Regions from separate parts of the Paenibacillus sp. FSL W8-0426 genome, predicted to be linked through region 2. Evidence: riboswitches for the same ligand, from Rfam matches in the RefSeq annotation. Region 2 holds a riboswitch; each other region holds the start of a gene.
What was found. A riboswitch is a leader RNA that binds a small molecule or an ion and turns the genes downstream of it on or off. The one in region 2 is predicted to bind cyclic di-AMP.

Region 1 (5,111 bases), 2.1 Mb from region 2:
TCGGATCCGTTCCCTGGAGAACGGTACCGTGCAGTTTGACGATTCGGAATGTTGACCATTCGAAGGAAAGACTCATTTTTTCTTAACTATACCTTTGCATGACCGTGCATTTGTTTTATAATGGGGTTATGTTAGGGAGAGGAGGCAACACCATGGGAAACCAACCGGCAACAGAACAGTTTTTTATGGATAAGCTGGCTGAATCAAAAGTTCATTTTGAACGTGCCCTGGATTGTAAACATACGGAATTTGATGACCTTTATCCCTATATGATTGAACATCCGCAGTTTTTCTGGTACAAACGCTACGTTGCCTGGTCAGAGCTGCTGACGATCGTGGGCTTGTGCGAAGAGTTGTCCTTCTCTTGGAAAGAACAATTTACGCCGCATCAAGTGGAGTACCTGGAATCACGCGTGATGTCCGCCAAGGTGCTTGATTTCTGGTTTGAGAAGAACGACAGCAAAGAGCACGCTCAGCGATAATTTTCAGTAGGGAACCACTTAGGAATGACACGGCAGCAGTCACGCGAGACCTAAATGAATTTCATTTAGGTCTCTTTTTGTAGCACGTTGCCGTTTAGCACAGATACAGACCATCATTTTATAGAAAGTCGAGGCCATGAATCATGATTAGCGATGAAGAATTGAATGCGCTCCGCTTGTCGGGAGAAAAAGTGAGGGTGGTGCGCGACGAGTTGGAATCCAACGACGTGAAAGGCATTGTCGTTGCGTGGGACGATGAGCAGGTTCTCATTCGTCGTCAAAATCGGCGAGTGGTCAAGCTGGATCGCCATTACAGCTTCCAACGTTTCAGCGAACCCCGTCGAAGCCCGCTGAAGGAGTAGCTGTCTGCATCAGGATTATTCCTGAGGTTAACTGGATTTACCATGGACGTTTGGGCATAGTTGTCTGCTCCGGGAGACAGGATAAGGTCGGTGAGTGACTGGAACCTATCTGTGAGGGGATGATTGCAACATGACACTGATGAACGATAAAGTCCATGCGTACAAGGATCAGATTGGCGAATTGGAAGGTTTGCTTCCCGGCGTGGTCAAGTCCTATCACGAATTTACGGGCGAGTGTTTTCAGCCAGGCGCCATCGACGCCAAAACGAAACAATTAATCGCGCTGGGCATCGGATTGTTTGCGAATAATGAAGTGTGCACGCTCTACCACGTGCAGGAGGCCCGTGCCAAGGGAGCTTCCGATCAGGAAATACTGGAGGCCGTTGCTGTCGCCGGAGCCGTTGGAGGCGGACACGCCCTGTCTCAAGGGGCTCTTAGGGTTCAGAAGGCACTGCATTAATCCGATAAGCCCATATTTGCACCAAAAAACCAGACAAGGCTCGAGCCCTGTCTGGTTTTTTGGCATTCTTGGTTAGAGTACAATGTTTCTCAAGTGATCTGGATGAACAAGTGCGGTATCGTTTAAATTTTTCCAAGCATTTTGTTATACATGAATTCGCCGGTTACACGGCGTGCAGTGACGTAGCGGTCGCTGAAATAAGGATTGGACAATTTGGTGATGCTGACGCCTTTGCTGCTTGAAGCATGGGCGAAGTTGCCTCCACCGATATACACGCCTGTATGAGAGATGCCTTTTCCAGTGGTATTGAAAAATACAAGGTCGCCTGTGCGAAGGTTGGCTTTGGAAACAGCGGTGCCAGCCTTGGCTTGTGCCTGCGAGGTACGCGGCAGCTCGATGCTGTATTTGTTAAACAGGTATCTCATAAATCCGGAACAATCGAAGCCGGCCATTGTTGTGCCGCCCCACTTGTACGGAATGCCAGTCATGCTGTTGACTACGGTATTGATGCTGCTTGCTTCGGTTGCTGTTGCACCGGAAGTAAATAAAACGGCTGCGCCGAATAAGGACAGGATAAGCTTTTTCAAAATGTTATGTTCTCCCTTCGATGCCTACGGAGTTAGCTAAGGGTTCGGTAGAAGGTTCCCTATATTTCCTATGTATCGGAATAATTCACCCGGTATGGTTCCCCCGTTTTCACTAATGAAACTCGGCACATGAATAATGAATATTTTGTAACCATTTGAAATGATATTGCATAAATACGAAATTGTCAAATCGTTCTGAAACGGTTATCTGCACCGCCATGTTAACGGAATTCTCATTTTTTATGCTCAAATTGCGAAAAGGCTGTCGTTTTTCGGTTACAAAAAAGTAACCACCGTTTCAACAGCTAATGGAATGGACAAATAAATAGTTTGTCGCCTGACTACAGCATCCATTTCCTTTTGCGTCATTTTGCTGTTCATCATGGCTGTTAATGTGTTGACAGAGTTTCGGTTTCTATGATATATTCTTCCTTGTCGCCGTGATATTTCCGGAGATATACCACATATGCGGTCGTGGCGGAATTGGCAGACGCGCACGGTTCAGGTCCGTGTGGGCTAACCCCCCGTGGAGGTTCGAGTCCTCTCGACCGCATCAATACAACCATAAGAAAGCTCTTGAATTTCCTTATTTGGAGATTCAGGAGCTTTTTTCATCTTTAGGAACGCCTGTGTAACGCGGTCACGCTGTACCGGCGTGCCATTGGCCATCATTTCGTCCAGTGCGGCGGGAGAGATTTGCCACGAGACGCTGTATTTGTCCTGAATCCAGCCATACTTTTCACGGAACGGATGTAATTGTCATCTTGGTTATGTTCATAATGGAAAAAATAACCTCGGATACCCCCTAGATTTCAAGACACAATGTACATAAAGGGGTGAACCGTTATGAAGAAAAAAGGGATTCGAATGTGGCCTGTGATCCTTATATCGATCATGCTGATCGGATGCCAGAACTCGAAGCCCAAAGAACAGGATTTGATGCGAATAAATTCCGCCAGTGGAGAAAATGCGAAGAAAGTCATTTTCCTGATGGTAGACTCTTTGATGGTTCAGGCGATTGACCAAGGAATCGGCAAGCAGGAGCTTCCGACATTAAAATTTCTGATCGAACACGGACAATATTATAAAAACCTGGTCAGTTCCTTTCCCACGATGTCCGTCACGATCGACAGCTCATTGCTTACCGGTGCGTATCCGGACATTCACCGTGTGCCGGGTCTGACGTGGTACTCAGCGGAAACCAAGAGAATGATCAACTATGGAACCGGACCGATGGAAGTGCTCAGGCTCGGAGTGAATCGGGTACTTGCTGATGCGCTGATCCATTTGAACGGGAGTCATTTGAGCAAGAATTTGCCTACGATCTATGAGGACTTAGCCCGGCAAGGGTTTAAGTCTGGTTCGATCAACGGCCTGATTTACAGGGGGGCGTCCGATCATAAGTTGTCGATACCCGATTGGATTCAAGGTCCTGCTTCTTTACCGAAAGAGATTCATGTGAAAGGGCCGGACCTGTTGTCCCTGGGTTCGTTGTCTAATCCGTTTCAGGGGATAAAAAACTTGCCGGACGGTGTAACGAATCGGTTGGGCATCCATAATGACTTCGCTATTGAAGCCGTAAAATATTTGATTCACTCCAATACATTGCCGGATTTTTTGTTTGTTTATTTGCCGGACTTGGACCGGGAGTTACATAAAAAAGGTCCCACTGGACTTCATGGAGTCAAAAAGTTGGATCAGCAGCTTCAATCTGTATTGGAAACATTCGGTTCTCCGGAGAAAGCCTTGAAAGAGGCCGTATTTGTCATTGCAGGCGACAGCGGAATGACACAGATTTTGCCTGCCAAGCAAAATCCGGTCATTGATCTGCCTTCTTTGCTCGGAGACGCCACCATTTTGCGTCCGGGTGAAGCCGTATCGGAAGATACGGATATCGTGCTCGCCGTCAATGAAACGATGGCCTATGTATATTCATTGAAAGCGGATCGATCCCTGAGAGACACGGCAAATGTATTGAAGAGCGATCCGCGCATCGATTTCGTTTCCTGGAAAGACCAGGAATGGATATACGCCATTCAGGGGGCAACAGGCAAACAGATCAAATTTAAAGCAGGCGGCAATCTAACTGATCCATACAACCAATCATGGACGGTCGAACAGGATCAAGAGGTGCTGGATTTAAGCATAAACACGGCCACACATTCATTGAATTACGATCAATATCCCGATGTTCTGAAACGTTTGTCAAGCGCGCTCCGTTCACACCAAGGCGAATTTTTGGTTGTCACGGCAAAACCGGGATATGAATTGACGGGCGGCAGTTCACCTGCGCATAAGGGCGGAGGCGGTCATGGTTCCATTCGCAAAATGGAATCGCTTGTTCCCTTGATCATCAGCGGAACAGACCAAAAGCCGGAACACTTGCGAATGGTCGACTTAAAAGCTTATTTGCTTAATCTCGTAACAAAGAAGGCCCAGAAAAGCAATAGGTGAAAAGAGAAGGCGTTTCAAATGCCCTCTTTCATTATTGGTGACCGTGTTGATAAACAAACTCTTTGATGAATTCGTTCAAGGTACCCGCAGATTTTGTAGGGATCTTTGCAGCGTTCATGCATTGATCATGAGACCACCGGTATACTTTTATACCGGTGGTTGTTTGGTGTTTATTGCTGCTGTACTTAGAACATTTTTCGAACAGGCGACATCATTGGACGCCAGTCAATGCTGTTTTATCTTAGCCGCCGTGTAACCCCATAGGTAGCCAATCCAACTCCTACAGCCAATAACGACATTAGGATTCCCCGATTATTTAGGAGTCGCGTCCATTGCATGCCATTTCACCACCTTTTTGAATGGTTATTCTTATCCGAATAACGGTCTTTATTTTTCGTACAGTCCGATCTCTTCATTCATGGGAATGTAACCTTTGACTTCCTGTAACTTCAATTTGGAGTTTGTTGTTCGATAAAAATAGGTTGACCCCGTAATTAATACACGGTATCTTAGTCTTTGTTGCAGGTTCGAGTCCTCTCGACCGCATCCACAAATCATAAGCAAAACTCCAGAGAAACTCTGGAGTTTTTTCATAATATAAGTAGAGGCGGGGAAGCGCATATGACCAATCATAGAATTGAAGCTTTGAGCCAGGAAACTCTGGGGAGCTTTTTAGCATATTGCAGGAAGCACCGTAATGAAGTGGATGATTCGTTTTTATACGAAGAGGACTTGCGCGACTTTGCCATCCATGAAGACAATCCGA
Region 2 (5,111 bases):
TTTGCAACAAAAAAAGCCCCTGTTTGGGACTTCCTCTGCCCACCCTTACACAACCGATGGATTGACTTTGAGCGTAGATAAATCGTTGAGCCCCGGCAAACCGACGCGGTAGCTGCCTCGGGTTTCCACCCCGCCAACTCCCTGGCTGCCACTAATGGTATTGTGCAGAATATCATTCATGTTCACCGTTTCCCTTACCGAAGTAAATGCTGCCTTTGAAGCCACGTATACGGGATCAAGAGCATGAATGAGTATACGGCCCGGCGAGCTGGCGAAGTTCGCCCCTGCCCGCAATAAAGCTTCAAAATGGGACTGGCAGGCTCCCGCTACGATGGTGAGTGCATCCAAGTGGCGTTCGTACTGGCGTGCGACCTGGATGGCAGACACGAAGTTTTGGGAGTTTTTGTAGCTCGAAAGACTATACAGGTCATAGGGCTGACGGGACTTCAGCACTCCATCATGCCCCGTGATCACGACAATGTCGGGACGCACTTGGGGTAAAAGGTGGTACAAGGTATCGGCCATTGCCGATTCATGCACATAATGGCCCTCGGCCGGCACGCGGAGCTGTTCGTACAGATTCATGCTTTTTTTCAGATAATTGGGGTCGCCGTCCAGATGCAGCACCTTACCCGGCATTTCAAAGTAGGCGGGCTCTTGGGCAGACCACTCTTGAAGCAGGCCTTCCCGGTTTCGTTCAGCCTGGTCCATCCGATTTTGCTGCAGACGCGTGAGCGTCTGGTGTGCTTTCACATGTGCGCGTCTCGATTTGTCACTCTGCGCCTCTTGAGTAACCTGTATCAAATCGTCTAGCGGGGAATCGGCCAGCAACCGGAACTCGGTTCCCTTGATGATCGCTTTATCCAGTTGAAGGACCTCTACCCGAAAAGTTACGTCTCCGCCATATGATCTTCGAACGACCAGATCTCCGACATTCATCAACATCATCACCTCTACCCCATCGTATGGGCAGGAACCCGGATTGGTTCATCCAAACCGAAAATGTGAAGAACGAACGGGGCTGGGAGCTTAATCGCGAATGCCTGCTTCCCACATAACGGTACTAAGCGCTGCGTATTCCTGAAGGCTGAGTGTCTCTCCCCGTCTGGAAGGCTGAATTCCCGCCTGTTCAAGCAATTGATCGGCTTGTTCCCGATTTTCCTTGGTGAAAAATCTGGCTTTGAGATTGTTCGATATCGTTTTTCTCCGCTGCGCAAAAGCAGCCTGAACCACTTCGAAAAAGAATGCTTCGTCCGGAACCCGAACAGGAGGCTCATCGCGGACCTTCAGCCGGATGACAGCCGATTCGACATTCGGCTGCGGAATAAAGACAGTATGCGGCACGATGCAAACCAGCTCCGGTTCGCTGTAGTATTGAACCGCAATGCTAAGGCTGCCGTAGTCCTTGGAGCCCGGAGCAGCCGCCATGCGCTCTGCCACTTCCTTTTGAATCATGACCACGATGCGATCTACCGGCAATTTCTCCTCGAGCAGCTTCATCATGATGGGTGTGGTCACGTAATAAGGCAGGTTGGCCACCACGCTTACCTTGTCCACCGAACCAAAATCATTGCGGAACAGCTCCGCCAGATCCAGTTTCAGCACATCTCCATGCTGCACTCTTACGTTGGAATACGGCTCCATAACCTCGTCCAGAATCGGCAGCAGCCGCTGGTCGATCTCTACGGCTGTTACAGTCCCCGCTACGCGAGCCAGGCGTTCTGTCAATGCCCCAATGCCGGGACCGATCTCCAATGCACCCTTGGACTCGTCCAGATCGGCAGCGTCTACGATTTTATTCAAAATATTCTGATCGATCAGAAAATTTTGGCCCAGACTTTTTTTGAAGGAAAATCCGTGTCGAGCGATAATTTCCTTCGTGCGTTTGGGTGTAGCAATTTCCAACCGTTCTTCCATGCCCTTCATGCTCCTCACATTCCTTCACGTTCAATTTTTGCCAGAGCGGCCAGGAACTCCTCCCGGGTAATCTGGAACACGCCCAGCCGCTTGTGAAACTGCTTGCCGTTGCAATAGCCGATACCCAGCAGATTGCCCATCTGCATCCGGCGTTCGGAAGCCCTGGGATGAATGATCAATCCCGCCTCGATCAGATCTTCCCAGTCAATCAGGCTAGGAACCCCTTCATACGATGTATGAACGCGGGACAACGCCAGACGGATCGCCTCCGGCGAAGCATTCTCCACGCCAATATCGCCCTTGCGGGTAGCATCCGCTTCCGGAATGAACGCATGCTTGCAGCCTGGCACCTTATTCGCAATAATTTTGCGAATGCGCTCTCCGGCATGGTCCGGGTCGGTCAGCACGATGACTCCCCGTCTCTCCTGGGCAAGCGCAATGCGACTCAGGATGCGATCATTGATGGCCGATCCTCCCGTTTCTATCGTGTCGGCTTCCACCGCCCGCCGAATCGCTACCGTATCGTCACGGCCTTCCACCACGATCACTTCTTTTATCATGTTCGATTTCTCCCTTTCTAACGCAAAAAGAAGAGGAGGACCCTCTTCTCTGGCAAACGACGTGGAAAGCATTTGTTCCCACTGCCGCATATTCCGCATGATTCAATCATGCACTATTTTATAGCATTCCCTATTTAAAGTAAAACGATTTTAGTTCAGTTCCGGCTTCACCGGACCGATGACATATACCGTCTTGCCTTTCTTTCTTCCGAAGTTCAGGGCGTGCTTCACGCTATCATAATAAACATCGATTTTGTTTCCTTTGATTGCCCCTCCCGTATCCTCTGCGCGACGGAAGCCGAGGCCTTCGATGTAAACCCACCAACCGATCGGAATCACTTTCGGATCCACGGCAATGGTGCGTCCTTCGGTTACCTTCGTACCGGAAGCCGTTTTGGTTCCGATTCCCGGTTCTTCGGCGGAGTACGCCGTCATGGTTACGTTTTTGAGGACTTTGGAATATTTGAACGTCGTGCCCGAAACCGTGATGACCTTGCTGCCCGAAGCAGACTTTTTGGTCGAGCTTGCCGTTGTAGCCGATTTAGTTTTCGAAGTTTGGGCCGATACGGTTTGAACCACAGGCTCTTCCTTGACAACCGGTTTTGCTTTGGTTCCCACCGCAATGACTTTATCCACGCGATTCGTAGTCACCGTCTTGCCGACCATTTTTTTGGAGACCAATTCTCCATCCTGAAATACCTTTTCGATATGCTGCACCAATGTGCCTTCCTTGCCATTCACAATGACTCGATTGTCACCCTTGTACAGGCTCGGGTCAGCCGTTTTGACCACTTTATATGCGATCGGCTGTTCAACGTCGACTGTACGCTTTGTTACCCGCACTACGCGAATTTTCATATCTTTCTTGATCGAAGTATCCAAGGCTGGATAGATTTTGTCTTCATTCCCTACGGTGATGCCTGCCTTTTGAATGGCTTCTTCCACCGATGCATCTGTTGTATACAGAGTCTTGGTGTCTCCGTCTGCCGTAACATTAACTGGAACAGCACGCTCGATGACGATGCGATCGCCATCCGTAATGGACCCGTTCAATGGCATGGATACCTCATCGTGAGGCCCTACCGTGATGGATTGCTCATCCAGCAATTCCTGAAGCAATCCTGTACGAGTCTCAACCTCTTGAGATTTGCCGTCAATCACCAGTGATATTTGTTTTCCGGCCTGACCATAAACGACTAACAAGATCATGATTGTAAGTGCGATTGAGAAAATAGCGATCAACGCAATTTGACGCAAGTTCTCATGCTTCCACCTCAACGCGTAAGACTTACTGGATGATCGTGACTCATGGGTCTCCTCTGGTTGGAATGCGCCCACTTCTCCGTCCTCCTTCATAGCCCCGCCGTCTAAAGTAATGCATGATGTCTTTGACGCGACTATACCGAAATTTTCTACAGAACGGGTCAAAACAACAACCGGCTCTGCACCATGAACCCTTCTTCGCAACATGAGATCAGTCATCCTAAAAAGAACTCTATGATGACCGCATTTCTTTTATTCAAAAACAAAAAAGCCAAAGAAAGAGCTAAGAGGACTCTTTCGTGGCTTCCGAATGATTTTGAATATCGGAAATTCATGCACGAGATTACCTCTCTTTTTCCGCTTGCGAGGTTAGCTGTCGGGTTCGGACGAAAGAGAGCCGCCCTATCTCCGGTCACCCGCTCATGGCGGATACCCTTGAATTCACCCCGAGACCCAAAGAAGAAATCAAATACGGCTTCGCAGTCCATCCGCTGCTTTTGGGTCAGCGAATGACGCGGATCGGGAAATTTCACCGATATTCAAGCCCTATTGGTTCCCCCGCTCTCCGTGTTCGGAGACTCAGCGAGACTGGTTCATGAAAGTAAACGCTGCGTTCAAGGAAGAGTCCCTTTTGCTATCCCCCGAACATCTGTCCTTTTTCCACGCAACAATTCACTGAAAAGATGATATCCTGTTTCGATGCATGTTGTAAAGCAGCATTCAACTACGTTTTTCTAAATATTTGGTTAAAATATTGTAATAAACTTCGTTTATTTGGATCAAAAAGCAAATTCACTCCGTCTAGCTCGTTTTTTCACCTGAATTACTCCGATTTTCAACGAATCCCAAAACGTCCCATGGCATTTTTGTTCGTAATTGCCGCAATTTCCTCGACCGATACACCCTTGATTTCGGCAGCTGCCTCAGCCACGAGGCGAACGTGAGCCGTCTCATTTCTCTTTCCTCGAAATGGATGAGGAGTAAGATAAGGGGAGTCGGTTTCGATATAAAACCGGTCCATCGGCACCTTGGCGAGTACCTCTTTTGGCTGCTTGGCATTTTTAAACGTGATCGGTCCACCGAAGGAAAGGTCAAAGTTCAGATCCAGACAAAGTTTTGCCGTTTCCCAGCTCCCCGAAAACGAATGCATCACACCGCCGACCTCTGACGCCTTCTCTTCACGCAAAATTCTCACAATGTCTTCATGCGCGTCCCGGTTATGAATGACAATAGGCATCTTCAGCTCGCGAGCCAATCCGATCTGCTGGCGAAGAACGCGATGCTGAACATCCTTGGGGGAGGTGTCCCAATAGTAGTCAAGCCCGATCTCGCCAATGGCTACGACTTTTTCGTGTTTGCACAAATCAGCGA
Region 3 (5,111 bases), 1.4 Mb from region 2:
CATCGAATGGGTTAACCTATCGTCTGAAACACCGCCCGCCTTCTTTGCAAGCCGCCAACTATTCCTATCCATTCTTTTTTGTTTGGCGCCACTTCAGAAAAATTGTCCTTTTACATAAAAGTTGCACTAGACAAAAATATTTGAGGGTGTACAATGTAAACAACGACATATCTTTTCGGACATAAGCTTCTCGTCATTCCAAACCTTCATTTCATCGAAACTATAGATAATCGTTATTAAATCCATTAAAAGTCAGGTGATGATTCCATGAGCAAAAGAAATCCATTCCACACCTCCTCAGCCGAACAGCTTGCAGCAGCAGGCGCGATGCCTTCCCTCGGGGAAGCCCATAGTTCCATGAGAGTGCCCAAAAACGCGGCCTGGTGGAAAAAATTCCTCGCCTTCGTCGGCCCGGGTTACATGGTTGCCGTCGGATATATGGACCCCGGCAACTGGGCGACCGACATATCGGGAGGCTCGCAATTCGGGTATACGCTCCTGTCGGTAATCCTCATTTCGAATCTGATGGCCGTTGTGCTGCAAGCACTCGCAGGCAAACTCGGCATCGTTACCGGACGCGACCTTGCCCAAGCTTGCCGCGAACGGTTCAGCATGCCTGTAGTCATCATGCTGTGGTTGTTATGCGAACTCGCGATCGCTGCAACCGATCTCGCCGAAGTGATCGGGTCGGCCATCGCCCTGAAACTGTTGTTTAACATTCCAATGCTGTATGGCGTCATCATTACCGCAGTGGACGTGCTGCTGGTCCTGCTTTTGCAAAACAAAGGTTTTCGGGCCCTTGAAACGCTCGTCATCGTGCTGATGGCCACCATTGCCCTCTGTTTCGGCATCGATCTGTTTCTCGCCAAACCGGACATGGGCGGAGTGCTGCACGGCTTTGTACCCAGCGCGGAAATTTTGCAAAACCCAGCCATGTTATACATCGCGATCGGCATCATCGGGGCTACCGTTATGCCCCATAACCTGTATCTGCATTCGTCCATCGTACAGACCCGCCAGATCGAGCAGACATCCCGTGGCAAAAGAGAAGCAATCCGTTACTCCACCATGGATTCCACGATCGCTTTGACGCTGGCCCTGTTCATCAATGCCGCCATTTTGATCGTGTCGGCGGCCGTTTTCCACAGTGCAGGCATGACGCAGGTCGCCGAAATCGCCGATGCCTATCACCTGCTGACGCCGCTGCTGGGCACAACGATCGCAAGCGTTCTGTTCGGCGTTGCCCTGCTTGCTTCCGGCCAGAATTCCACGCTGACAGGAACCCTGTCCGGACAGATCGTCATGGAAGGTTTCCTGAACATCCGGATTCCCGCCTGGCTGCGCAGGCTGGTTACACGGCTTATTGCCATCATCCCGGCCGTCATCGTTACCGCCATTGCCGGCGAACACGGTACCGAGGAACTGCTCATTCTGAGCCAGGTCATTTTGTCTTTGCAGCTGCCGTTTGCCGTCATCCCGCTGGTCATGTTTACGAGCGATAAAAAAAGCATGGGCGAGTTTGCCAACAAACCATGGCTGAAAATAGCATCCTGGTTTATTGCTGGTATCATCGTCGTCCTGAACGTGTACCTCATTATCCAGACTTTCGCACTCCTCTAAAAAAATAAGGCTGATCGTCGCAAGCACCGGAGTGCCTGCACGATCAGCCTTTTCTTCGATGAAACGGAGGATGAACACAGCATTATAATGTAACTATTAATGAAACCTAATCCTCGCCAGGCAAAAACAGCGGCAGCAGCTGCTCCAGCGATTCAACCGTCCAGTCCGGCTGCTCGTCCGCCGAGCGTTCAGGCTGAAACCTTCCGTAACCTTGCAATATGCGTACAGTGCGCATGCCCAGTTTGCTTGCCGGAACGATGTCGTTATCGATTCGGTCCCCAATCATAACAGCCTCATCAGGCTCGCATTCCGCCTGCTTCAACGCTACCGCGTATAATCCGGGATCCGGTTTGGATACGCCCTCTTCTGCCGAGCATGCCAGGACGTCCACGTATTTGCGCAAGCCATACCTTTCAAGCCGCTCTTCCGTGCCCAGGCTTTGATTGGCAATGATGCCGATCCGATAACGGCCGGATAACGCATGCAGCACACGCTCCGCAGCAGCAAAAGGATGCTCAAGCTCCTTCCGGAACTTCAGTTTTTCCTGAATCCGTGCCCGGTGCTCCTCATGATCGATCAAGGTACGAATAGCTACCCGCATCGGCCACTGCTCGTACTTGCTGTAACATTCGACAAAGATCTCGCGCACCTTTTCGATGTTCACATGATACCCGAGCATTCGGGCTTCCCGCACAAACTGGCCGATGATGTCGTCCACCGGCTCCCACTCATCCACCAACGTATCCCCAACATCAAAAAACAACCATTTGATACCACCAATATCCGGCACGTTACTCCTCCTTGCTCACCTTGAACGCATCCTCCCAATCATCAACGCGAGCCTCATCCGGCGAATCTTTTACCATTCAAAAGGTCGCTGTTTTCAGGCCCGTCTTCCAACATTAAAAAAAGAAGACCCGTATCCAGAAAGAGTCTTCTTGGTTTTTCACACATATAATTAAGCTAATTATAACAGCCGCCTAACATCGGATCAATCACCAACAGCCCGCCCTTATCTGTTGAGCAGAAATCCGACCTCTCCATTCATCGAATACACGATCCGATCGGCACCCATACCGCGATAAATGCCTTTGGGATGGCTCTGTTCCGTAATGACGCACAACGTCTTGGATGTCCACGATCTGCAGATTTGCAGATAGCGGCAGGTGAGATTAAGGCTGTTCTCAAAAATAAAAACATTGCCCACATTTCCCTGCGGCAGAAACCACTTTTGCGCCGATGCCGTATTCATGCGAATGACGTTCTCTACGCCGATCCGCCGCAATTTGCGTTCTTCGCCCGCACTGTTCGTCAGCACGGCAAAAGGTACCTTTTTGTACATCAACAGCTTCACAAATTTGCGCCCTGCTTCATTCGGGGCCGTGACCAAAACCATCTCGTTATCCATTATTCGTTCCTCCCTCTGACGTGAAAAGACAACAAAAAAGAAGCGTGGGGGACCAAGGCCGCCCGAACGCTTCTTCAATCCATGACAAATAACATTCGCCACGAATAACGTACGGCTTGTTGCCTCTCCCTTTAACGCTTACGAGGTTAGCTGACGGATTCGGGCGCGAGAGTCGCCCTATTTCCGGCATAGCCGGAAAATTCACCCCATAGATGCATCGCATCCGATTGGTTCCCCCGTTTTCCATTCCGACCGGAACGGAAACTCAGCGATTAAAAACATCGTTCATGTTATCGATATGAATCATACACCCCTGACAAGTCGGTGTAAAGTCGGTGCAGCTCTCCGAAAAGGCGGATTTATGGCACTTTGCTTTAATGAGATCGCTTACATATGTACTAATCTCCACCTTTCTCGTTTAAACTATCTAATTCTCGCTCTGGTAGAAATTCCACATGATAACGGAAAGGAAGAAACAAGACACTGGCATCCCAAATGATTCCAATTATAATTTTGCATTAATTAATTGCATCAAATATAATAGAGATATAAAAAGATCACCGCATCGATACTACTCATTTGGAGGCGAATATTATGTCCATCTACGATTACAAAGTGAACACGCTTCGTGGCCAGGAAGTCGAAATGTCCCAATACCGCAACAAGGTCCTGCTGATCGTCAACACTGCGAGCAAATGCGGCCTAACCCCGCAATACGAAGGCTTGCAAAAGCTGTATGACAAGTTCCAGAACAGCGATTTCGAAGTATTGGGGTTTCCAAGCAACCAGTTCGCTCAGGAAAAGGGCTCTTCCGACGACATCGCCGAATTTTGCCAGATGAACTATGGCGTCAGCTTCCCGATGTTCGAGAAGATCGACGTGAACGGCAGCAGCGCCCACCCTCTTTTTCAGCATTTGACCAAGGAAGCGCCAGGCCTGCTAGGTTCGAAGGCCATCAAATGGAATTTCACTAAATTTCTGGTCGACCGGGACGGCCGCGTGCTCAAACGTTATGCTCCCCAAACGACGCCTGATCAGATTGAAGCCGATATTGCGGAGCTGCTGCATCAATAACAACATTTCAACAGAGATGGATTGATGTCACGATGCATTCATTTTTCATAAGGTCATCCCCTTGAAGAACCGTGTTGCAGCCCGGAAAGGCTTTTCGAAAAATCGGTGATGCAGCACGGCTTTTTTATGCCTTTTTGCAGAAAACAAAAAAAGAAGCATTCCGATGATCGGAATGCTTCTTTTGTTCTACTTCATTATAATGCGGTCGAGAGGACTCGAACCTCCACGGGCGTACGCCCACTACCCCCTCAAGATAGCGTGTCTGCCATTCCACCACGACCGCATGTCGTATTAGCGGCAACAAAAATGATTATACAGGGTTTCAAAGGAAAAGTAAAGCTATTTTTAACATTAAATTTTGGTGCCGAATGTATCGTCATTTTCCAACATCATATTGCATAAGATGGTATCTGATTTGAACATTTCGCCATCATTTTATTTTCGGTTCTGAAGCAATTCCGAACAATTACATAACATAACATTAACACGAAAAGGATAATAAAATAACATATTTTATTTCACCAATCAAAAATACAGCTTACCATTGACAAAACGCAGACATTTGTGTAAATATATATATCATATAATTCGGATTTTTACCGATATAAGTGATTTGGAACCTACAACAAAGTCATATTATATGACACAAAATGAACATAGGAGGCGAAAATGGTGAACCGAGGAAATAAGCTGCTCGATTATGTCAAACTGCTTGATTCCTCTATCCAGGTCGGAGGCTTCACCCATTTCTTCGGCATGGATACGCACATCCAGGATGGGAACATTCGCAATGCTGCTGATCTCGAATCGTTCATGCGTTGTCAGATGCATCCCAGCATCACCCGCCTTGAAGGGATGGCCATCAAAGGCATCTATAGTGCCGCCGACCAAAACGACACCTGGCGGCTGGCACTAATCGACAAACTCGTACATGTACAGCGCACCCCTGCCAACCAACGAGAGCAAGCGAGCTCCATGGGCAAAAGGCTGATCAAACTCGCACACGCCC
Region 4 (5,111 bases), 2.9 Mb from region 2:
TCGCCTGGCGCAAGCTGAAGCATCGTTTTCTCTGCCTTGGGTGGTTCCGGTTTGGCCATAATTCCTTTAATTCGTTTCCATACGCTCATGCGAATTACTCCCGTTCTTCAATCTTATAGGCAAGCCGCAATAATCAGTGCGCCCACGATATGCAGGGCACCTGAAAACAGGCCGTACCCTGTTTTTCCTTGCTGGATGCCTGTATCCAAGTCAAGTGCTGCCCATTTTCGAATAATGAAATGAACCACACTTTCCAATATAAGTAAAATGACAAACGAAACAACCGATACAAGCAAGGCTTCACCCAGATGTCCTGCCGTCGAAATCGAAGTGGCAAGCACGTAGCCCTGCGCAAACAGCTTCATGACCATTCGCGTCGTCACAGCCATGTTTCCGGCCTTCACTTCGGCAAAATCCTTATATTTTGTAAACAAGGAATCCACGAACATCAATATAAAGAGCAGCACTGAGCCTGAAAGCGTCCAGACCAACATCGCCAAAATGTTCAAATCCATTTACACAGCCTCCAAAGTTCAACATAACCCACATTTAAAAGCGAAGAAGAAACCATGTTTCTTCTCCGCCAGATGGGTACACACACTCTCGCTCGTTCGAATCTTATTTTTCGTACTGTTTCAATAAAGCGGCAAGTTCATCTTCAACCGCTTGATCTTTGCCCAGTTTCTCGAACTCCTCATCGAGCGATTTGCCTTTGGATGACATTTCATTGCTGGCTTCGGCTTGAGCTTCCATTTGCAGCATTTTTTCTTCCATGCGTTTCATGCCGGCGCTCGCCGTATCGGAACTGAACCCGTTAAGAGCCTTGTTGATTTCAGTCTGCGCCTTGGCTGCGTTATAACGAGCAACGAGGGTTTCGCGTTTGTTTTTCATCTGTGTCAGCTGTTTGCGCATCTCATCCAGTTTGCCGCGCAGATTGTCGGCTGCCGCCTTGTTCTGGTCGTAGCTGACTTTGTATTCGGCCATTTTTTCTTCAGCGGCTTTTTTCTCTTCAAGCGCCCGCCGGGCCAGGTCTACGTTCTGGGCGCGTGCTGCGGTATGAGCTTGTTCCTCGCGTTTTTTTACGAGCGCTTCCTGTTCTTCATAAAGCTGTTTGAATTTTTTCTCGATGGCGATCTGGGCTGCAACGGCTTTCTCCGCATCCTCCAGATCCTCTTGCATGTCCCGGATATATTGGTCCGTCATTTTGATTGGATCTTCCGCCTTGTCGATAATAGCGTTAATGTTTGACATCGTTAAATCACGCAATCGTTTGAAAATGGACATTTAATTTTCCTCCTAGTCGATAATACAACCCTGTATATAATTATACATACGTCGCAATCGTCTGTCCGTTTCAATTTTCAATCAAAAATTTGTGAACCGCCGTTTTAGGAATGAACGGCATCGTTCACCAAACCATTCGTATGTTCGGACGGGTTTAAATGTTCATCAAGCAGCCTTTCCGCAGTCTGCACAATTTCGTCGATTTGCATGCGCGTAATGCCATTGTAATGAATGCCCATAATGACGGTTACGGTCGTTCTGAGATGCTGCGCCGCTTTACGGGCAAGACGCTCGCACAGTTCCTGTTCCTTATGCCCCGGAATGTGCATGACCGAACCGTTAATGCGTTCCCCATCCGGATAATATGTGGCGACTGCACCGATATGCGCTTTTCCTCCTGTCACCAATAATACGCGGTCATCCCCGGTTTGAATTGCTTGAAGCTTCATCGTTTTCAAATCGAACTCATTCATCTGCGTCCACCCAACCTTCATGTTTTATGTATTTGCTGGAATTATGAGCCTCATTCGTCGCAAAGACAATGAAACACTTCACATCCCGCATAAACCATTGCGATCCCGGGAATACCAAAAAAGAACGCATTCTTGAAAGGAGGCTGCTGTCATGCGTGTTCGCCTCAACGTGGCCATTGGGATCGTCTGCATGCTGCTTTGCGTTAGTTTCTCTCCCTTACGACCTGCCGCGGCAATGGGGGATCATTCGGTGCCTTCAGGGGAGTCCAAGGAAACCATCCATTCGTCGGAGGAAGAACAGCTGACTCTGGGACAGCTTCGGCGAAAATATGCAGATACTTTCAAGACCAACGGTCCGTCGACCAAACGGGTCGCTTTAACTTTTGACGATGTGCCTGATCCTCGATTCACGCCTCAAGTGTTGGATGTTTTAAAAGAACATCATGTACGGGCTACTTTTTTCATCGTAGGCAACCGTGCTGAGAAACATCCTGACCTGGTCAAACGCATCGTGAAAGAAGGGCATGTCGTCGGCAATCACAGTTACAATCACCCCCAATTCAGCAAATTGTCCATGAGCGCATTCCGCAAACAGATTTTGCGAACCGGGGAAATCATACAGAGACTGACAGGATATACTCCAAAAATGATTCGTCCTCCGTACGGGGATATTAATGAAGAGCAGCTCAAATGGGCAGCAAGGAACCACTACAGCATCGTAAACTGGAACGTGGATTCATTGGATTGGAAGGGCATCCCCAAAGAAAAGGTCAAAGAAAACATATTATCTGCCGTCAAACCCGGCTCCATTATTCTTCAACATGCCGGTGGCGGCGTCGGGACCAATCTCAGCGGGACGGTAGAGGCATTGCCGGAGGTGATCACGGAGCTGCAAAAAAGAGGATACAAATTGGTCACTTTAGATGAAATGCTGCAAATGCCCAAAAACAGAAAAACCGTAAAATGACCGGATGCAAAAAGGTGTTCGCTTCACTCACGCTTCGTGATTGAACGAACACCTTCGTCGATTTATTTCAAAATAAAGAGTTTCACATCCTGAAACCCGAATGAACTCACGGATTGTTTGCTTCCGGGGATGAAAATATCAATGCGGTTTCCTTTGATGGCAGAACCCGTATCACGCGCCGTAGCCACAAAAGCCTGTTTAGGCAATCCCGGATGGCTGTGTCCAGTCACCAACACTTTGGTTCCGAGCGGGATGATCTTAGGATCTACCGCGATGGTACCGAGCTCAAGGTCGTTGCCGAAATAATCAACAGATCCCCACTTCCCGTTCTCGGAAGGGTCCGCCGAATACCCTGTAGCGACAACGTTCAATGTCTTGCTGTAATCAAACGTTTTGCCCCACGCCTCTACGACTTTGTCTTCATTGTTTACGTCCAGACTGGCAGCAGTTACTGCATTGGCCTGAACTTTCGATGCTGAAGCTGCAGCGGATGCGGTGCTTGTTTTGCCCGGAATGTTGATTTTCACCCCGTCATAGATATTGTACGCGGAGATGCCCGTATTGGCCTTCATCAACGTGTCGAGGGCAATGTTGTATTTCTTGGAAAGCGTATAAAAGGTATCTCCTTCTTTGGCCACATGGACGGAATCTGCGTGAGCCGGGACAGCCTGGATCAATACGGCTGCTGCTAACATGGCTGTTGCGGTTTTGACGATGCGTTTCATCGAATTAAGTCTACCTCCCTTATTATGCCTGCGAAGTTAGTTGTCGGATTCGGATGGAGGAGACCACCCTATAGGTATAGATTTACACGTATTGCTTATGTACGCCCTAATTCACCCCAAGCAGCTGCAAGGATGCGACTGCCCCTCTACTGCATCATTACTTCCCCCGCACCTTCCGTTAAGAAAGTTTCGGCACGACTAATATATCACAATATTGTAACCATGGTGCCTAGTAATTGTTACCAATCTGCAATCGCTTCCCCTTGTAATTCAGCGTATGTCCCTTGTTTCATGGGAATCCGGGGTTTCGAATGGTCGCTCGTTCCCGCTTAGATGGTAACAGAAAAGTTACTTTTTCAATCCATAGCGCACCAATCCAAGCAAAAAACCATGCCTCCTTAAACAGCAGGCATGGTTTATCTTGATACTCCAATGATCGGCTAAAGAACCTTTGCCAAAAAATCGCGGGTACGTGCATGTTTGGGTGCACCGAACACTTCTGAAGGCGTTCCGTCTTCTACGATCACTCCGCCGTCCATGAACAAAATGCGATCCCCAACTTCGCGGGCAAAGCCCATCTCATGGGTTACGATGACCATGGTCATGCCGCCTTCGGCAAGTCGTTTCATGACATCCAGCACCTCGCCGACCATTTCCGGATCAAGCGCGGAGGTCGGCTCATCGAACAGCATAACGTGCGGCTGCATGGCGAGCGCCCGGGCAATGGCGATACGCTGCTTCTGTCCGCCTGACAATTGGCTTGGATAAGCATTCTTTTTGTCGTAAAGGCCCACCGTTCTCAGCAAATCCTCCGCAATCTTGGTTGCTTCCTGGACGGATTGTTTCTTCACCTTGATCGGGGCGATTGTCACGTTCTGCAGCACCGTTTTGTGCGGAAACAGATTAAAATGCTGGAAGACCATGCCCATTTTTTCACGGGTTGCGTTAATGTTGTGTTTAGGGTCGGTGATGGATACCCCTTCAAAATTGATTTCGCCTGAAGTCGGTTGCTCCAGCAGGTTCAAGCAGCGCAAAAACGTACTTTTCCCCGAGCCCGAAGGTCCGATGACCACCACGACTTCTCCTTTTCCGATCGTTACGTCGATGCCTTTCAGCACTTCGTTTTTTCCGTAAGATTTATGCAGTTGTTTAACGTCGATCACTTGCACTCAACTTCCTTTCCAGTCGTCCCAACAGCTTGGACAAAATGAATGTCAGCACGAAGTAAATGGCTGCGGCGATCAGGAATGGATTCAAGCCCTGATACGTAATGTTTTTGACCACGCTGGCCTGATACATGATATCGACCATACCGATCACCGAAATGATGGACGATTCCTTGATAATGGTAACAAACTCGTTACCGATCGCCGGAAGGACCGCTTTGAAGGCCTGCGGCAGGACAATAAAGCGCATCGCTGCAGCTTTGCCCATCCCCAAAGACCGAGCCGCTTCCATCTGTCCGCGGTCCACGCCTTGAATACCTGCGCGGAAGATTTCCGCCAAGTAAGCACCGCTGTTGATGGACAACGTAATAATCCCTGCCTGAAGCGGCGAGAAGTTAATGCTTAAGGTCAAAGCCAGGCCGTAATAAATGATCATCAACTGGACCAGCATCGGGGTTCCACGGATCAATTCGACGTATGCCGTACCGATCCAGCG

Region 1: another riboswitch for cyclic di-AMP. It lies ahead of MKY59_RS09770 (C40 family peptidase); the one in region 2 lies ahead of MKY59_RS00145 (3D domain-containing protein).
Region 3: another riboswitch for cyclic di-AMP. It lies ahead of MKY59_RS06635 (hypothetical protein); the one in region 2 lies ahead of MKY59_RS00145 (3D domain-containing protein).
Region 4: another riboswitch for cyclic di-AMP. It lies ahead of MKY59_RS17940 (3D domain-containing protein); the one in region 2 lies ahead of MKY59_RS00145 (3D domain-containing protein).

What each region holds. Positions count from the first base shown of each region.
Region 1 covers NZ_CP150203.1:2,112,781-2,117,891, forward strand. The annotation lists gene MKY59_RS09750 (xanthine phosphoribosyltransferase) at 1-55, shown strand, start outside; gene MKY59_RS09755 (hypothetical protein) at 153-482, shown strand; gene MKY59_RS09760 (hypothetical protein) at 626-844, shown strand; gene MKY59_RS09765 (carboxymuconolactone decarboxylase family protein) at 975-1,304, shown strand; gene MKY59_RS09770 (C40 family peptidase) at 1,427-1,891, opposite strand; cyclic di-AMP (ydaO/yuaA leader) riboswitch at 1,898-2,029, opposite strand; tRNA gene MKY59_RS09775 (tRNA-Leu) at 2,360-2,444, shown strand; gene MKY59_RS09780 (alkaline phosphatase family protein) at 2,738-4,345, shown strand; gene MKY59_RS09785 (GNAT family N-acetyltransferase) at 5,048-5,111, shown strand, end outside.
Region 2 covers NZ_CP150203.1:29,878-34,988, reverse strand. The annotation lists gene yabG (sporulation peptidase YabG) at 46-939, opposite strand; gene rsmA (16S rRNA (adenine(1518)-N(6)/adenine(1519)-N(6))-dimethyltransferase RsmA) at 1,030-1,926, opposite strand; gene rnmV (ribonuclease M5) at 1,932-2,477, opposite strand; gene MKY59_RS00145 (3D domain-containing protein) at 2,628-3,815, opposite strand; cyclic di-AMP (ydaO/yuaA leader) riboswitch at 4,083-4,335, opposite strand; gene MKY59_RS00140 (TatD family hydrolase) at 4,576-5,111, opposite strand, start outside.
Region 3 covers NZ_CP150203.1:1,467,509-1,472,619, reverse strand. The annotation lists gene MKY59_RS06645 (Nramp family divalent metal transporter) at 328-1,620, shown strand; gene MKY59_RS06640 (HAD family hydrolase) at 1,727-2,410, opposite strand; gene MKY59_RS06635 (hypothetical protein) at 2,633-3,028, opposite strand; cyclic di-AMP (ydaO/yuaA leader) riboswitch at 3,149-3,309, opposite strand; gene MKY59_RS06630 (glutathione peroxidase) at 3,623-4,102, shown strand; tRNA gene MKY59_RS06625 (tRNA-Leu) at 4,303-4,385, opposite strand; gene MKY59_RS06620 (urease accessory UreF family protein) at 4,775-5,111, shown strand, end outside.
Region 4 covers NZ_CP150203.1:4,026,641-4,031,751, forward strand. The annotation lists gene MKY59_RS17915 (DUF4178 domain-containing protein) at 1-89, opposite strand, end outside; gene MKY59_RS17920 (DUF350 domain-containing protein) at 114-515, opposite strand; gene MKY59_RS17925 (PspA/IM30 family protein) at 619-1,284, opposite strand; gene MKY59_RS17930 (hypothetical protein) at 1,389-1,757, opposite strand; gene MKY59_RS17935 (polysaccharide deacetylase family protein) at 1,909-2,724, shown strand; gene MKY59_RS17940 (3D domain-containing protein) at 2,787-3,449, opposite strand; cyclic di-AMP (ydaO/yuaA leader) riboswitch at 3,459-3,654, opposite strand; gene MKY59_RS17945 (amino acid ABC transporter ATP-binding protein) at 3,890-4,612, opposite strand; gene MKY59_RS17950 (ABC transporter substrate-binding protein/permease) at 4,599-5,111, opposite strand, start outside.